Regions from separate parts of the Rossellomorea sp. QJM3NY_18 genome, predicted to be linked through region 3. Evidence: a T-box and tRNA genes for the amino acid it is inferred to sense, from the RefSeq annotation. Region 3 holds a T-box; the other regions hold tRNA genes.
The links. A T-box is a leader RNA that pairs with one kind of tRNA and senses whether it is charged. The one in region 3 lies ahead of AC0VXY_RS15530 (valine--tRNA ligase), so its partner is inferred to be a tRNA-Val.
Positions count from the first base shown of each region.

Region 1: it has a tRNA-Val gene. The T-box ahead of AC0VXY_RS15530 (valine--tRNA ligase) is inferred to sense a tRNA for this amino acid. The anticodon was not compared.
Region 2: it has a tRNA-Val gene. The T-box ahead of AC0VXY_RS15530 (valine--tRNA ligase) is inferred to sense a tRNA for this amino acid. The anticodon was not compared.
Region 4: it has a tRNA-Val gene. The T-box ahead of AC0VXY_RS15530 (valine--tRNA ligase) is inferred to sense a tRNA for this amino acid. The anticodon was not compared.

Region 1 is NZ_CM149659.1:3,926,304-3,930,622, reverse strand. Features, by position in the region: gene AC0VXY_RS20320 (class I SAM-dependent methyltransferase) at 11-2,077, shown strand; tRNA gene AC0VXY_RS20315 (tRNA-Glu) at 2,495-2,569, shown strand; tRNA gene AC0VXY_RS20310 (tRNA-Val) at 2,604-2,679, shown strand; tRNA gene AC0VXY_RS20305 (tRNA-Thr) at 2,796-2,871, shown strand; tRNA gene AC0VXY_RS20300 (tRNA-Lys) at 2,883-2,958, shown strand; tRNA gene AC0VXY_RS20295 (tRNA-Leu) at 3,024-3,108, shown strand; tRNA gene AC0VXY_RS20290 (tRNA-Gly) at 3,117-3,191, shown strand; tRNA gene AC0VXY_RS20285 (tRNA-Leu) at 3,197-3,285, shown strand; tRNA gene AC0VXY_RS20280 (tRNA-Arg) at 3,379-3,455, shown strand; tRNA gene AC0VXY_RS20275 (tRNA-Pro) at 3,461-3,537, shown strand; tRNA gene AC0VXY_RS20270 (tRNA-Ala) at 3,545-3,620, shown strand; tRNA gene AC0VXY_RS20265 (tRNA-Met) at 3,686-3,759, shown strand; tRNA gene AC0VXY_RS20260 (tRNA-Ile) at 3,789-3,862, shown strand; tRNA gene AC0VXY_RS20255 (tRNA-Ser) at 3,869-3,961, shown strand; tRNA gene AC0VXY_RS20250 (tRNA-Met) at 4,131-4,204, shown strand; tRNA gene AC0VXY_RS20245 (tRNA-Asp) at 4,283-4,319, shown strand, end outside.
Region 2 is NZ_CM149659.1:175,124-179,442, reverse strand. Features, by position in the region: gene AC0VXY_RS01030 (anti-sigma factor family protein) at 1-627, opposite strand, end outside; gene sigW (RNA polymerase sigma factor SigW) at 643-1,206, opposite strand; gene AC0VXY_RS01020 (aspartyl-phosphate phosphatase Spo0E family protein) at 1,385-1,534, shown strand; gene rocF (arginase) at 1,591-2,493, opposite strand; tRNA gene AC0VXY_RS01010 (tRNA-Ala) at 2,750-2,825, opposite strand; tRNA gene AC0VXY_RS01005 (tRNA-Lys) at 2,870-2,942, opposite strand; tRNA gene AC0VXY_RS01000 (tRNA-Gln) at 2,947-3,021, opposite strand; tRNA gene AC0VXY_RS00995 (tRNA-Tyr) at 3,090-3,173, opposite strand; tRNA gene AC0VXY_RS00990 (tRNA-Thr) at 3,187-3,262, opposite strand; tRNA gene AC0VXY_RS00985 (tRNA-Val) at 3,367-3,442, opposite strand; tRNA gene AC0VXY_RS00980 (tRNA-Glu) at 3,484-3,558, opposite strand; tRNA gene AC0VXY_RS00975 (tRNA-Thr) at 3,578-3,650, opposite strand; tRNA gene AC0VXY_RS00970 (tRNA-Asn) at 3,653-3,727, opposite strand; rRNA gene rrf (5S ribosomal RNA) at 3,736-3,852, opposite strand; rRNA gene AC0VXY_RS00960 (23S ribosomal RNA) at 4,131-4,319, opposite strand, start outside.
Region 3 is NZ_CM149659.1:3,001,889-3,006,207, forward strand. Features, by position in the region: gene AC0VXY_RS15530 (valine--tRNA ligase) at 1-2,055, opposite strand, end outside; T-box leader at 2,108-2,334, opposite strand; gene AC0VXY_RS15535 (hypothetical protein) at 2,499-2,687, shown strand; gene ysxE (spore coat protein YsxE) at 2,723-3,751, opposite strand; gene spoVID (stage VI sporulation protein D) at 3,892-4,319, opposite strand, start outside.
Region 4 is NZ_CM149659.1:102,665-106,983, forward strand. Features, by position in the region: rRNA gene AC0VXY_RS00510 (23S ribosomal RNA) at 1-1,200, shown strand, start outside; rRNA gene rrf (5S ribosomal RNA) at 1,312-1,428, shown strand; tRNA gene AC0VXY_RS00520 (tRNA-Val) at 1,441-1,516, shown strand; tRNA gene AC0VXY_RS00525 (tRNA-Thr) at 1,578-1,653, shown strand; tRNA gene AC0VXY_RS00530 (tRNA-Lys) at 1,689-1,764, shown strand; tRNA gene AC0VXY_RS00535 (tRNA-Leu) at 1,799-1,883, shown strand; tRNA gene AC0VXY_RS00540 (tRNA-Gly) at 1,892-1,966, shown strand; tRNA gene AC0VXY_RS00545 (tRNA-Leu) at 1,972-2,060, shown strand; tRNA gene AC0VXY_RS00550 (tRNA-Arg) at 2,125-2,201, shown strand; tRNA gene AC0VXY_RS00555 (tRNA-Pro) at 2,207-2,283, shown strand; tRNA gene AC0VXY_RS00560 (tRNA-Ala) at 2,292-2,367, shown strand; rRNA gene AC0VXY_RS00565 (16S ribosomal RNA) at 2,530-4,080, shown strand; rRNA gene AC0VXY_RS00570 (23S ribosomal RNA) at 4,304-4,319, shown strand, end outside.

The DNA.
Region 1 (4,319 bases), 920 kb from region 3:
AGCGAAAACGATGCTTTCATCCTTACGTGCAATCGCCGAACTGAAATTAGGAAATACACTCATACTGCGGGAACATACGTGGCTCAAATACCTTTCTCTTACGAAAGAGAAGAATGTGAACCTTGAACAAGTCGAATCGCTTGAACAGATGGCACAAAATCCGGTCCTGGAATACGTAGAGAGAACACTCCAAGTACTGGACGGGTTGGGTCTGCCCCAAGAAGAGAAAGGGTTAGTGGAAGAAGTCCTCATGTGGAGCGAAACGGCTAAGTGCGGCCTACCCCACCAACGGAGAGAGTGGCTTGATCATGGCTTTCACCTCGCCATTCATAATATCGGGTCGGCCCAAATTTATGCCTCGGAAATGGAAAAACTACCTGAATCAAAACGTAATCGTGAGCGGGAGGAGCTGCTATACGTGCTGATCCTGACACACGGTCTCGCCGGTCAATACATACGGGGTGAAGTCAGGTACTCATCCATGAAGCCTCTGCTAAAAGTAGCCACACCAGAAATGTTTCACCTTCTGTATACACTGAATCAATGTATTGTAGCGGGAGTATCCCCTGAGATCTGGAGTTCGGTTCAAAAGGAAATGGAAGAAGTGAACCGCTGGATTTGTGACGGGGAAATGTCCAAAGAGCAAACCTTTCAAGAAAGACTTCGAAGGCTGCGGAATCTTGCTTCTTTGCGCGGGGAAAACTTGGACGCTGTATACGATGAATGGCTGAGTTCCAATCCCGATGCAGAAAAGCTACTGGTACGTTTTTTTAAGAAAACGGATATGTGGTATGTAGAAGCGTCCCTTACGGATTTTACATTTGAAGAATTTATCAAGATCTTTCTGCTCATTGAAAGACAGACACGGGAGGGTGCCTTGGAACAGCTTTCCTTTGAGCCCATGATGAAGGAACTGTATTACGACTATAAAGGCCGAAAGACCGTCAATGTCTATAAAAAAAGAATCATAGAATCATATCTTGACGAGTGCACAATTGAAGAAATCGTCCATGGGAAACATCCAGCAAATGAGCATGTGCAGTTGAGGGCAGTGCCCTTTCATGAACAGGAAGAAATGGCGAGTGTCGGGTTTTCTTTTTCACGGGCAGGGGAGAAGCTGATTGAATTCTGCCAGGAAGCTGAAAAATCACCTCTTTATGATCGGGCCATCGTCCTGTTATATGACCTGTTCAACTTCAGGAAGGATGCTTACGACAGGCTGAACAATGAACAAACCTACCTAAGTGATATGAACAGCTCGCAGGACTTCAAGAAAAAGATTTCAGATTACGCTGTAGGAAAGACAATGGTTGATATCGGTCCGGGGGGTGGGGTCATGCTGGACCTGTTGACCCGTCACCACCCCGGGGCCACCGTCATCGGAATTGACATTGCCGTCAATGTGGTGGAGGAACTGAAACGGAAGAAGCAAAGGGAAAGTGCCCCTTGGGAAGTCATGCAGGGGGATGCCCTAAAGCTTGAAAACTACATCGGGGAGGCAGGGGCCGACACGATCGTATTCTCGTCGATCCTCCATGAGATGTTCTCCTACATCCCGTACGAAGGTGAAAAGTTCAATCATGGGGTCATTGCCCAAACCTTAAAGAGTTCCCTTAAAGCTCTCAGGCCAAAAGGAAGGATCATCATCCGGGACGGCATCATGACAGAGCCAGTGGAAGAGAAACGGATCATTCGCTTTAAAGACGCACACGGCCTTTCCTTCTTCAAGAGGTACGTTGGGGACTTCAAGGGGAGGTCGATCACTTATCGTTCAGCGGGAGACAATGCTGTCCTTCTCAATGTAAACGATGCGATGGAATTTCTCTATACGTATACGTGGGGAGAAGAAGCTTACCCCCATGAAGTACAGGAACAATTCGGATATTTCACCCCATCTGCCTTTCGGGAATTTATCCAGGCGACGCTCGGAGGTCAGGTTGAAATTATGGTATTTGAACATTACCTGCAAGAAGGATACGAAGAACATTTAGCCCATAAAATCGAGCTTACCGATGAAACAGGAAAGCCGGCGCGCCTTCCGGATAGTACGTGTTTTATAGTGATTGAGAAGAAATAACACTATGCTAACAGATCTCACTCTGGGTGATAAAGGGTGAGATCTGTTTATCGATTCAGTATTATAAAAATTTATTAAACAAACGTTTGATTAATGGGTAAATCCCTTATAAGACAAGATGGAAACCGACTAAACAAACGATTGTTTAAAATAATGCAAGCTATCTCTTCTAGGAAAGTATAAAACATTGCAGATCTACTCCTGCACATTTAACATTAGAATCAGAAAAAATTAATGAAGGTTAAAAATATCTATTGATATACTCTTTGAAGATATGGTATATTCTTTTTCGGCATACAAAATGCTATAATTAGTAGATCCGAAAAGGTGTTCTTTAACTGTTAATTAGAAGTTGACTTCTGCGAAATTAATTGATATAGTAATACATGTCCTTGAACGGGATTTTTTCAAAATATCGGCCCATTGGTCAAGCGGTTAAGACACCGCCCTTTCACGGCGGTAACACGGGTTCGAATCCCGTATGGGTCACCAATTTTTTAACAAACAAATAATAGCTCATTAATATGGAGGATTAGCTCAGCTGGGAGAGCATCTGCCTTACAAGCAGAGGGTCGGCGGTTCGATCCCGTCATCCTCCACCAAGTTTTTTACGAAAGTAAAATAAACTTCATTAAATTTTGCGCCAGCAAAATATCTTTTCTTGAACTGCTTCGAGGAATTACTTTCGTTAAGCGGAATTTAATAGACGATTATACACGCCGGTGTAGCTCAACTGGTAGAGCAACTGACTTGTAATCAGTAGGTTGGGGGTTCAAGTCCTCTTGCCGGCACCATTTGGTTTTATGAGCCATTAGCTCAGTTGGTAGAGCATCTGACTTTTAATCAGAGGGTCGAAGGTTCGAATCCTTCATGGCTCACCAAAGATTTTTGCCTCGGCAAAATATCTTACCATTGTTTTTCTTCGATGTGAAAAACAAAGATTCATGCGGGTGTGGCGGAATTGGCAGACGCACCAGACTTAGGATCTGGCGCCGCAAGGCGTGGGGGTTCAAGTCCCTTCACCCGCACCATTTTTGTTGCGGAAGTAGTTCAGTGGTAGAACACCACCTTGCCAAGGTGGGGGTCGCGGGTTCGAATCCCGTCTTCCGCTCCAAACTAGCCGGGGTGGCGGAACTGGCAGACGCACAGGACTTAAAATCCTGCGGTAGGTGACTACCGTACCGGTTCGATTCCGGTCCTCGGCACCAAAGTTTTTTGCGAAAGCAAAATAACTATCATTAATTTGCACCAGCAAAATATCTATCCTTACGTTACTTATTGAAAAAACTATATTTCATTCTGCGCCCGTAGCTCAATTGGATAGAGCGTTTGACTACGGATCAAAAGGTTAGGGGTTCGACTCCTCTCGGGCGCGCCAAATATCGGGAAGTAGCTCAGCTTGGTAGAGCACTTGGTTTGGGACCAAGGGGTCGCAGGTTCGAATCCTGTCTTCCCGACCACTTCTTTGGGGCCTTAGCTCAGCTGGGAGAGCGCCTGCTTTGCACGCAGGAGGTCAGCGGTTCGATCCCGCTAGGCTCCACCAAGTTTATTTCACGGCAGTGAAACGAACTTTAATGTTTTTTAAAAAGGGAAACATATTATATTCGTGGCGGTGTAGCTCAGCTGGCTAGAGCGTACGGTTCATACCCGTGAGGTCGGGGGTTCGATCCCCTCCGCCGCTATTACTTAATACATAACGTACGATTTATAAGGACCCTTAGCTCAGTTGGTTAGAGCAGACGGCTCATAACCGTCCGGTCGTAGGTTCGAGTCCTACAGGGTCCATTATACGGAGGAATACCCAAGTCCGGCTGAAGGGATCGGTCTTGAAAACCGACAGGGGTGTAACAGCCCGCGGGGGTTCGAATCCCCCTTCCTCCTCCATTTTCTCTTTGAAAAATATTATCGTCGCGGGGTGGAGCACGACCGAATAATCTTCGGAGCGTTCACATCAGCGCACCGACTGAGCTGCAGCTTGAATGAGCTTACTGAAGTCGGGGTGGATCTGCGTGATGCATAATGGGATAGTGGAAACTTAATGATATTTTATCGTCGCGGGGTGGAGCAGTTCGGTAGCTCGTCGGGCTCATAACCCGAAGGTCGCAGGTTCAAATCCTGTCCCCGCAATACCATTTTTGACTAAAGATAGGATGTTCTTTGATGAGTCACGCATGGATAGTTATTTTCACTATCGTGAAAAACTTTGGTCCGGTAGTTCAGTTGGTTAGAATGCCTGCCTGTC
Region 2 (4,319 bases), 1.5 Mb from region 3:
CTTTTCTTCAAGTTGCGAATTTCCCCAATCCAACGTGTCTTTAGCCCCTTTTTTGATCTGGTACCAAAGCCACTCAAACGCCTCATCGATTTCATGGATCTCTCCTGTCACACTGCCTGCAGAAGCCAAATATTGCTTACCGTTGATGACGGTCACGTTCCCTGTGACTTTTCCTTCTATTTTCACATCTCCGTTACGGACGGTCAAGTCACCCTTGACGACTTCCCCCTCAGGTACGACAACCGTATGATCCTGAACGACTAATTTAGTATTTTTCGTAAATGAGAAGTCCTCATCATTCCAGGAGGTAAGGAAACTTCCTGTCATAAAGAAAAGGAACAGGGCCGCAGCCGTAAGTAGCGGGTGGTGACGGAACCATCTTTGTACCCCTACCTTCTTCTTCTCTTTCGGTAACCCCGCCATGACTTTATCTGTAAAGTCTGCAGAAGCACTGATATGAGATGTGCTTTGTACAAACGCAATCGCTTTTTTCAGCTCATGGAAATGATGCTGACACTCACTGCATTCCTGCAAATGATGTTTCAGCGTTTCTTCTTTTTCCCTATTTAAGTCTCCATCTAAATAATCGTGCATATAGTCGATGATTTCTTCAGGACAAGGCTTCATGTTCACTCACCCTCTCTACAGTGATCGTAATTGTTTTCTGAGAGCTTCCCGCCCTCTATGTACTCTCGTTTTAACCGTTCCTAACGGTAAATCCAGGATGTCGCTGATTTCTTGAAGCGGGAGCTCTTCAATGTATTTTAAAACGATGACCGAGCGATATTTCTCCGGTAACTTGGAAATTTCTTTTTGTATGGTCTCCTGCAACTCCATATTCTCCACTTCATCTTCAGGGAGCTGAACATCAGCAGCCACCTGTGAGTACATCGTCAATCCTTCCGTTCCTGCCACCTCTGCATCCAGGAAGTAATCCGGTTTCTTCTTACGGATCCGGTCGATACACAGATTCGTCGCAATCCTGAACAGCCAGGTCGAAAACTTTCTCTTTTGATTAAATGTCTCTATATTTACGTATGCCCTAATAAATGCCTCTTGCGCGATATCCTCTGCTTCATGACGATTCCCAAGCATCCGGAAGCAAATTTGGAATACTTTATCTTTATAAAGCTCGACCAATTCTGCAAAGGCATTTTGATCACCTTTCAATACTTGTTTTATCCGTTTGTTCACTAACGCTTCCATTTCACAACCTCCGCTCTATGCGGCTATATTTATATACGTAGTACCCTATCAAAAGGTTTCAATTATTTTATATTATTATCCTAACAAATTTTCAGGGAAATGTGTTTACATTTATTAGAAAAGGGGTATAAAGGAACTACTATTTCTATTGCGGGAGGATCTCGAAATGAGGAGAAGAATGAATGATTTATTATTTCAAATTGAAGACTGCCGTCGCCAAATGGTCGAACTAGCATTAAAGTCTTCCTTTGCCGATGAGCAAGTAGTTGATTTGAGTACTCGTCTTGACGATCTGTTAAATCAATATCAAGTGGTCAAGCACCATTGAAGGAAAATAGATGAAGGCTGGAATCCATAGAGGGTTCCAGCCTTTTTTGAATTTACTTATAGTAACTTTTCTCCAAAAAGAGATCCCATTAATGCAACAGCAACCGTAGCCGTTTTATTCTTTTCATCCAGGATAGGATTTACCTCAACGAATTCAGCAGAAGTGATCAATCCGGATTCCTCAAGCATCTCCATCGCCAGATGACTCTCCCGGTAGCTGATCCCCCCAAGGACAGGTGTGCCTACTCCTGGGGCATCACTTGGATCCAACCCATCTAAATCAAGTGATAGATGAACCCCATCCGTTCTTCCCTTCAAGTAATCAATGGACTCTTCCATAACCCTTGTCATACCCAGGCGGTCGATTTCATGCATCGTATACACTTTGATGCCTTTTTCCTTAATTAACTCTCTTTCTCCTTCATCTAAAGAACGCGCTCCGATGATGACAATGTTCTCAGGTTTGATCTTTGGAGAACTTTGCCCGATACCCGTTAACTCCTCGTGGCCGATCCCAAGGCTCACTGCAAGCGGCATCCCATGGATATTTCCGGACGGAGATGTATCTCCCGTATTTAAATCACCGTGGGCGTCATACCAAATCACCCCTAAATTCTCATAATGAGGGGAAACACCTGCCAATGTTCCAATCGCAATGCTGTGATCACCGCCAAAGATCAATGGGAAATCCCCGCTGCCAATGACCTCATTCACCTTACCGGCAAGTGTTTCACTCGCTTCAGCAACCGCTTTCAAATTTCGTAAATTTGTATCAGGATTATTATGTACACGCTCAGCTTGACCAATCTCTATATCACCCAGGTCTTTAATGTCATATCCGAGATTCTCAAGTCTCTCAACAATACCTGCATAACGAATGGCACTCGGTCCCATGTCCACACCTCTACGCATTTGACCTAAATCCATCGGTACACCAATAATTGAAATATTTCTTTTCATCAAAAATTCCCCCTATTCTAAATTTACGTCCTGTCCCTATTGTATCCCTAGTGGGACCGATGACTCAACCGGACAGGATTGTGCATATATATGCGTGGACAGAGGGGTTTTTGATGATTGGGTGTGTAAGAATATTAGTTAAACAAAAAAACCTCAAATCTCCTAAAAGATTCGAGGTCCAGTCATGTCGTATGTATGATGATTTTTTCGCTTCGTTCGTTAGCGGATAAAGATTTCTGCATTTGCAAAATATCTTTGGTGGAGCCTAGCGGGATCGAACCGCTGACCTCCTGCGTGCAAAGCAGGCGCTCTCCCAGCTGAGCTAAGGCCCCATATAGAGAAATTCTCACACCAAGAGATGTGAGAAAATGTGTGATGAGCCATGAAGGATTCGAACCTTCGACCCTCTGATTAAAAGTCAGATGCTCTACCAACTGAGCTAATGGCTCGTAATGGCTGGGCTAGCTGGATTCGAACCAACGCATGTCGCAGTCAAAGTGCGATGCCTTACCGCTTGGCTATAGCCCAATAATTACGTGAATGGCATAAAAAAGGGACATTTATAGGATGTCCATTTTACACTGAAATATACAAAATGGTGGAGGGGGGCAGATTCGAACTGCCGAACCCGAAGGAGCGGATTTACAGTCCGCCGCGTTTAGCCACTTCGCTACCCCTCCAGCTATAAAACAATGGTGCCGGCAAGAGGACTTGAACCCCCAACCTACTGATTACAAGTCAGTTGCTCTACCAGTTGAGCTACACCGGCATATATAAACTTGTGATGAATACTGCGTAATGAAAGCATTTCATGGAAAGATATTTTGCTAACGCAAAATCCAATGAAGTTTATTTTACTTTCGTAAAAAAACCTGGTGGAGGATGACGGGATCGAACCGCCGACCCTCTGCTTGTAAGGCAGATGCTCTCCCAGCTGAGCTAATCCTCCGTTATGTATATATATATTTTCTTTTTCCTTCAAAAAGAAAATGGTGACCCATACGGGATTCGAACCCGTGTTACCGCCGTGAAAGGGCGGTGTCTTAACCGCTTGACCAATGGGCCGGTTTGTTAAAAAAATAAAAGCTTCCAACCGGGCTCGAACCGGTGACCTCTTCCTTACCATGGAAGCACTCTACCTGCTGAGCTATGGAAGCAATGGCTCCGCAGGCAAGATTCGAACTTGCGACCGATCGGTTAACAGCCGATAGCTCTACCACTGAGCTACTGCGGAATGATTTGGCCTGGCGACGTCCTACTCTCACAGGGGGAGATCCCCCAACTACCATCGGCGCTGAAGAGCTTAACTTCCGTGTTCGGCATGGGAACGGGTGTGACCTCTTCGCCATTATCACCAGACATATTGCTTACAATGACAAATATTATTATATAATATTTTCAGTAAAAATCAAGGTATAAATGAAAATTCATTCCCTGAAAACTAGATAAAGAATTGATGTCAAGAAAGCCGAATATCGACCAATGTTGTATCTACTATTACAAGTAGACAGTAATCCAGCTCCGGCGGCTAGAGACTCGAGGTCATTTCAGTTCAATCAGCTGAGGGGAAAAAGCACCCTCTTCTGATTGCCCAGAAATGCTTGTCGTCTCTGTTCAAGCCGCCTCCGCTTTATAATGTGGTTAAGTCCTCGATCGATTAGTATCAGTCAACTCCACATGTCGCCATGCTTCCATCTCTGACCTATCTACCTAGTCATCTTCTAGGGATCTTACTCACTTACGTGATGGGAAATCTCATCTCGAGGGGGGCTTCATGCTTAGATGCTTTCAGCACTTATCCCTTCCGCACATAGCTACCCAGCGAT
Region 3 (4,319 bases):
CAGTCTCATGGTGTTGTCGAGAACATAAGCCAGAATTGAACGGGTCGTCTTCTTCGCAGCTTCGTCTTCACCGTATAGAGGCAGTTTAGCCATTTCAATGTACCAGTCACAGAAATCATCCCAGATGAAGTTGTATAATAAGCGTCCCACTTCACCGAATTCATAACGATCTGCCAGTCGTGTCACCGTTTCAATCGTTTCATTTAATCGGGTGAGGATCCATTTATCGGCTACGGACTTTTCACCTGATAAATCGATTTCGTCGTATGTCATGCCATCCATGTTCATCAGTGCAAAACGGGATGCGTTCCAGATCTTGTTCGCAAAATTCCAAACCGACTCAACCTTTTCAAATGAGAAGCGCAGATCCTGTCCCGGTGAGCTTCCAGTTGTCAGGAAGTAACGAAGGGAATCGGAACCGTATTTTTCGATGACATCCATCGGGTCTACACCGTTTCCTAATGATTTACTCATCTTACGGCCATCGGCATCACGCACTAACCCATGAATAAGAACATCTTTAAATGGTCTTTCACCAGTAAACTCTAATCCTTGGAATATCATTCGGGATACCCAGAATCCGATGATGTCATACCCTGTAACAAGAGTATTGGTTGGGTAGTAACGCTTAAAGTCTTCTGCATTCAGATCCGGCCAGCCCATCGTTGAGAAAGGCCATAGTGCTGAGCTGAACCAAGTGTCCAACACATCTTCTTCTTGTGTCCAGTTTTCAATGTCTTTTGGCGCGTCTTTCCCTACATATAATTCTCCCGTTTCATTGTGGTACCATGCCGGGATTCTGTGCCCCCACCATAATTGACGTGAAATGCACCAGTCACGGGTGTTTTCCATCCAGCGTAAGTAAGATGTTTCAAATCGGTCAGGTACAAAGTTAATCTTATTTTCACCTTCTTGAAGTTTCACCGCTTCTTCAGCTAATGGATCCATCTTAACGAACCATTGAGTTGAAAGATAAGGTTCAACCACTGCCCCGCTTCGCTCCGAATGCCCCACCGAATGCATATGCTCTTCAATCTTGAACAATACACCGGCGTCCTGAAGGTCCTTCACAATCTGCTTACGGCAGTCAAAACGGTCCATGCCGTTATATATATCAGCCATATCATTCATCGTACCATCTTCATTCATCACAAGGATGCGTTCAAGATTATGACGGTTCCCGATTTCAAAGTCATTCGGGTCATGGGCAGGTGTGATTTTCACCGCGCCGGAACCGAATTCCATGTCCACATAATCGTCACCGACGATCGGGATTTCCCGTCCTACGATTGGAAGAGTAACTTTTTTGCCGATGAGGTGCTTGTAACGGTCGTCTTCCGGATGTACAGCAACCGCCGTGTCCCCAAGCATCGTTTCAGGACGGGTTGTCGCGATTTCAATGTGACCGCTTCCGTCTGCCAATGGGTATCTCATGTGATAAAATGCACCCTGGACATCTTTATGAATTACTTCGATATCAGATAGTGCCGTCTTGGTCGCAGGATCCCAGTTGATGATATATTCCCCGCGGTAGATCAACCCTTTATTGTAAAGGTCGATGAATACCTTTTGAACCGCATCGGACAGGCCTTCATCAAGTGTGAAGCGTTCGCGGCTGTAATCCAGTCCCAGTCCGACTTTCGCCCATTGCTGGCGGATGTGCTCGGCATATTCTTCTTTCCATTTCCACGTTTCCTCCACGAATTTCTCACGACCGAGGTCATAGCGTGAAATACCCTGGCTGCGAAGTTTTTCATCCACTTTCGCCTGTGTGGCGATTCCGGCATGGTCCATACCGGGCAGCCAAAGTACATCGTACCCCTGCATGCGTTTCATTCTTGTCAGGATGTCCTGCAGCGCTGTATCCCAGGCATGACCAAGATGAAGTTTCCCCGTTACGTTCGGAGGCGGGATGACGATGGTGTACGGTTCCTTCTCCTTATCGTTTGTCGCTTCGAAGAATTTCCCTTCAAGCCACCATTTGTACCGGCCCTGTTCAATGGCATTCGGATCATATTTTGTCGGCATTGATAATTGTTGATCTTGAGTTTCCATGTGATTTCCTCCTATATCGTTCTAAAAAAAATAAAAAAATCCCCCGTCCTGTGAAAAGGACGAAGGATTCCATTCGCGGTACCACCTTTTTTCTCAGGAGAAATAGGCCTCCTGAACTCTTGACGATTATAACGGCTTTTAACCGGCTTCTACTACTGACATTCATAGAAACAGCTCTTCAGGCGACCTTCCATTGTCTTAACGTAGAAAATCTCTCAGCAAACGATTTTCCTCTCTGAAAGTAAGGATCAATGTACTCTTCCTGTTCATTGCTTTTCATGATTATTTAGTTACTCATTATAGTATAGGATAAGATAAACTTTCGTCAATCATTATTGGCATTTTCATTGAAAAATATTCATTTCGCCCATACATAGGCACCATTCCATCCCCGATTCATAAGATAAAGTAGTGAATATACCCAGGAAAGTGAGTGGATGATGATGAAAAAAATCAACCAGTACACCTTACAGAAATGGATGGGGAATGCCCGATTAATATGTAAGCAATTCATCATACCTTTTACCATCTTTCAAGGCATCCGCACGATTCTCTTACCAACCACTTTTGATGTCCTTCTGTTAACCCTGTTTATCGGTATCGGCCTCGCCATTTACTTCGACTGGATTTAAGGAACTGACGAAAGGTGGATTCGTCAGTCCTTTTTTTATTCAGCCTGCTCGGCCTGCTCCTTCTTCTGTTTCTCCATCTCGTCCAGGCGCATGACCACATATTCGGTGTTTTTCAGTAACCAATAGTGACGTTGCAGTTTCTTTAATGATTTCCGTTCATTCCGCTTATCCTTCGGGGTATGAAAGTATTTTTCCACAACGGCAATGACGGAGCTCGGATAAGCCAGGTAGCTCATGAACAGGAGACGCTCTTCATTCCGGACGGTAAAATGCTGAAAGTAGGTGGTGAGCCATTCAATACATTCCTCATAGTATTTAGGATAGGTCTTCAACGTTCTCGACAAGAATGGGAGGAGATCATGAAACGGGGAAGCCATCTTTGAGTTCTCAAAGTTATGAAAATACCCCAATCCCCTTTCATCGAATAAAAAGTGCTCCGTCGAAACCTTTCCATGGGTAATCACGGTCCTTACCTTTTCCAGCTCCTTCGTGTCCTCGTACCATTCATCCAGCATTTTACGGGAAAACTTCAACGCTTGTGAAGCGTCCTTGTAATACATGCAATAATGAAATTGAAAAGGGGACATGTAGGTGGTCTTTTCACATGCTTCCACGTATTCATCCAGGAATGCCTGCTCTTTATCCCATCTCGAAGTCAGCTGCTCATAATGGGATTCTCTCTCTTCCTTATCAATCTTCACCTCGTGGGAGGAAAGAGTGTGGAGCCTCGCCAATTCCCTGAACATCTTTTGGTGCTTTTCAAATTGATCTTCTCTCTCCTGGTTCATCAGCCAGGGCATGACATAATATAAATCCCCCTGATTCCATACAGCATAACGGCCATCCAAGGTGGGATAAATCGGTACGATCCGATTATATCCTCGCTGAAACAGCATTTGTACATTCCTGACGAAGTCCACTCCATTTTGGGCTGGAAGCTGTTTAACGGCCAGAGTGCCTTTATTTGAAAATACCTTCGAAATCCTTCCGTAGCTTTCAACAAAATGAGGTTCGACCCCATAAGGTTGCAAGACAGGCTTCAATCCCTCCAGCGTTTGCGCCATTTTCTCTCACCTTCTAAGATTACTTTTCTAAAAAAAAACGGACCAACTCCAAAGAATTTGGTGTCAGCCCCGTCGTTTCTTCTATCATACATTGACTCTTCTTTTTGGTCCTCTGATGGGAGTGACCTTGCTATTTTCCTTTATCCCTTGAAAACGAACTCACTGTTCGGGATATAAAGAACCTGCCCCGCATAAACGTCCTGATTCGCTTCGAGTTGATTCACCCTTAATAGCTGTGGAATGGTCAAATCATATTTTTCAGCAATATAGTCCAGGTTTTCTCCCTCCTGGACGATGCATACCCGAAGAGTCGCTCCCCTTTCCTCTTCTTTCCGGGCAAAGAAATCCGTTAGTGAAATGGATTCATACTTCTTTTTGCCCTTCGTCTTTTTCTTTTCTTCCTGTTCTTCCTCTTCCATCTCCGCTTCTACGGCTGATGAGGAAGAAGACTCTTCTTCTTCCATCTCCTGCTCCTTGTACTTAGGTGCTGGAGGCGGCGTATATGCGGCCTTCGGTTCAGCATGTTGCTCCTCAGACGACTCACTCAGCTCATGCTGGGGAAGCTGGA
Region 4 (4,319 bases), 1.4 Mb from region 3:
CCCGTAACTTCGGGAGAAGGGGTGCTCTGGTAGGGTGCAAGCCCGAGAGAGCCGCAGTGAATAGGCCCAGGCGACTGTTTAGCAAAAACACAGGTCTCTGCGAAGCCGTAAGGCGAAGTATAGGGGCTGACGCCTGCCCGGTGCTGGAAGGTTAAGAGGAGTGCTTAGCGTAAGCGAAGGTGCGAATCGAAGCCCCAGTAAACGGCGGCCGTAACTATAACGGTCCTAAGGTAGCGAAATTCCTTGTCGGGTAAGTTCCGACCCGCACGAAAGGCGTAACGATCTGGGCACTGTCTCAACGAGAGACTCGGTGAAATTATAGTACCTGTGAAGATGCAGGTTACCCGCGACAGGACGGAAAGACCCCGTGGAGCTTTACTGTAGCCTGATATTGAATTTTGGTACAGCTTGTACAGGATAGGTAGGAGCCTTGGAAACCGGAGCGCCAGCTTCGGTGGAGGCATCGGTGGGATACTACCCTGGCTGTATTGAAATTCTAACCCGCGCCCCTTATCGGGGTGGGAGACAGTGTCAGGTGGGCAGTTTGACTGGGGCGGTCGCCTCCTAAAGAGTAACGGAGGCGCCCAAAGGTTCCCTCAGAATGGTTGGAAATCATTCGCAGAGTGTAAAGGCACAAGGGAGCTTGACTGCGAGACCTACAAGTCGAGCAGGGACGAAAGTCGGGCTTAGTGATCCGGTGGTTCCGCATGGAAGGGCCATCGCTCAACGGATAAAAGCTACCCCGGGGATAACAGGCTTATCTCCCCCAAGAGTCCACATCGACGGGGAGGTTTGGCACCTCGATGTCGGCTCATCGCATCCTGGGGCTGTAGTCGGTCCCAAGGGTTGGGCTGTTCGCCCATTAAAGCGGTACGCGAGCTGGGTTCAGAACGTCGTGAGACAGTTCGGTCCCTATCCGTCGTGGGCGCAGGAAATTTGAGAGGAGCTGTCCTTAGTACGAGAGGACCGGGATGGACGCACCGCTGGTGTACCAGTTGTCTTGCCAAAGGCATCGCTGGGTAGCTATGTGCGGAAGGGATAAGTGCTGAAAGCATCTAAGCATGAAGCCCCCCTCGAGATGAGATTTCCCATCACGTAAGTGAGTAAGATCCCTAGAAGATGACTAGGTAGATAGGTCAGAGATGGAAGCATGGCGACATGTGGAGTTGACTGATACTAATCGATCGAGGACTTAACCACAAAGAGTCATTATTTTAATGAACAACAATGGGTCGATATTCGGCTTTCTTGACATCAATTATCAATTCTTTATCTAGTTTTGAAGGAACAATCCCTTCAATTGAATAGTCGTCTGGTGACAATGGCGAAGAGGTCACACCCGTTCCCATGCCGAACACGGAAGTTAAGCTCTTCAGCGCCGATGGTAGTTGGGGGATCTCCCCCTGTGAGAGTAGGACGTCGCCAGGCGATACATATTTCGGAGGATTAGCTCAGCTGGGAGAGCATCTGCCTTACAAGCAGAGGGTCGGCGGTTCGATCCCGTCATCCTCCACCATGTTTTTTTACGAAAGTAAAATAAACTTCATTCAATTTGCCTAAGCAAATTTTCTACCCATGCCGGTGTAGCTCAACTGGTAGAGCAACTGACTTGTAATCAGTAGGTTGGGGGTTCAAGTCCTCTTGCCGGCACCATTGGTTTTTTATTTTGTGTCTTTTTTTAATTTTAGGAGCCATTAGCTCAGTTGGTAGAGCATCTGACTTTTAATCAGAGGGTCGAAGGTTCGAATCCTTCATGGCTCACCATAGATTTTTGCGTCAGCAAAATATCTTACCATTTGCGGGTGTGGCGGAATTGGCAGACGCACCAGACTTAGGATCTGGCGCCGCAAGGCGTGGGGGTTCAAGTCCCTTCACCCGCACCAATACTAGCGCGGAAGTAGTTCAGTGGTAGAACACCACCTTGCCAAGGTGGGGGTCGCGGGTTCGAATCCCGTCTTCCGCTCCAAGCTAGCCGGGGTGGCGGAACTGGCAGACGCACAGGACTTAAAATCCTGCGGTAGGTGACTACCGTACCGGTTCGATTCCGGTCCTCGGCACCAAAGATTTTTGCGTCAGCAAAATATCTATCCTTACGATGCTTATTGGAAAAACTATAATTATTTTGCGCCCGTAGCTCAATTGGATAGAGCGTTTGACTACGGATCAAAAGGTTAGGGGTTCGACTCCTCTCGGGCGCGCCATATATCGGGAAGTAGCTCAGCTTGGTAGAGCACTTGGTTTGGGACCAAGGGGTCGCAGGTTCGAATCCTGTCTTCCCGACCACCTTATTTGGGGCCTTAGCTCAGCTGGGAGAGCGCCTGCTTTGCACGCAGGAGGTCAGCGGTTCGATCCCGCTAGGCTCCACCAAAAAGTTTTTAAAAAAGTTATTGACACTCAATGAGTGGAAATGATATGATTATTAAGTCGCTTCAAACGAAGCACATACACATTGAACCTTGAAAACTGAACAAAACAAGACAATACGTCAACGTTAATTCTAGATTTATTTTTAAAGAGCTATTCAAACTTTTATCGGAGAGTTTGATCCTGGCTCAGGACGAACGCTGGCGGCGTGCCTAATACATGCAAGTCGAGCGGATTGAAGGGAGCTTGCTCCCTGATATCAGCGGCGGACGGGTGAGTAACACGTGGGTAACCTGCCTGTAAGACTGGGATAACTCCGGGAAACCGGGGCTAATACCGGATAACTCATTTCCTCGCATGAGGAAATGTTGAAAGGTGGCTTCGGCTATCACTTACAGATGGACCCGCGGCGCATTAGCTAGTTGGTGAGGTAACGGCTCACCAAGGCCACGATGCGTAGCCGACCTGAGAGGGTGATCGGCCACACTGGGACTGAGACACGGCCCAGACTCCTACGGGAGGCAGCAGTAGGGAATCTTCCGCAATGGACGAAAGTCTGACGGAGCAACGCCGCGTGAGTGATGAAGGTTTTCGGATCGTAAAGCTCTGTTGTTAGGGAAGAACAAGTGCCGTTCGAATAGGGCGGCACCTTGACGGTACCTAACCAGAAAGCCACGGCTAACTACGTGCCAGCAGCCGCGGTAATACGTAGGTGGCAAGCGTTGTCCGGAATTATTGGGCGTAAAGCGCGCGCAGGTGGTTTCTTAAGTCTGATGTGAAAGCCCACGGCTCAACCGTGGAGGGTCATTGGAAACTGGGGAACTTGAGTGCAGAAGAGGAAAGTGGAATTCCAAGTGTAGCGGTGAAATGCGTAGATATTTGGAGGAACACCAGTGGCGAAGGCGACTTTCTGGTCTGTAACTGACACTGAGGCGCGAAAGCGTGGGGAGCAAACAGGATTAGATACCCTGGTAGTCCACGCCGTAAACGATGAGTGCTAAGTGTTAGGGGGTTTCCGCCCCTTAGTGCTGCAGCTAACGCATTAAGCACTCCGCCTGGGGAGTACGGTCGCAAGACTGAAACTCAAAGGAATTGACGGGGGCCCGCACAAGCGGTGGAGCATGTGGTTTAATTCGAAGCAACGCGAAGAACCTTACCAGGTCTTGACATCCTCTGACAACCCTAGAGATAGGGCTTTCCCCTTCGGGGGACAGAGTGACAGGTGGTGCATGGTTGTCGTCAGCTCGTGTCGTGAGATGTTGGGTTAAGTCCCGCAACGAGCGCAACCCTTGATCTTAGTTGCCAGCATTCAGTTGGGCACTCTAAGATGACTGCCGGTGACAAACCGGAGGAAGGTGGGGATGACGTCAAATCATCATGCCCCTTATGACCTGGGCTACACACGTGCTACAATGGACGGTACAAAGGGCAGCAAGACCGCGAGGTTTAGCCAATCCCATAAAACCGTTCTCAGTTCGGATTGTAGGCTGCAACTCGCCTACATGAAGCTGGAATCGCTAGTAATCGCGGATCAGCATGCCGCGGTGAATACGTTCCCGGGCCTTGTACACACCGCCCGTCACACCACGAGAGTTTGTAACACCCGAAGTCGGTGAGGTAACCTTTTGGAGCCAGCCGCCTAAGGTGGGACAGATGATTGGGGTGAAGTCGTAACAAGGTAGCCGTATCGGAAGGTGCGGCTGGATCACCTCCTTTCTAAGGAAGATTTACAAAAACGTTTGACACGTCGAAGTTTTGTTCAGTTTTGATGGTTCAACAAGGTTTTTTGCGACAGCAAAATAACCACCATCAAAACTTTTTGTCTCTTAAGAGATAAAAAAGGATTTGTTCTTTGAAAACTAGATAAAGATAAATTGATAGTCAAGAAATTACCGAGTATCGCCATTTTAGGTTTTAAACCTGATGTAACAACCAATTCGGTTAAGTTATGAAGG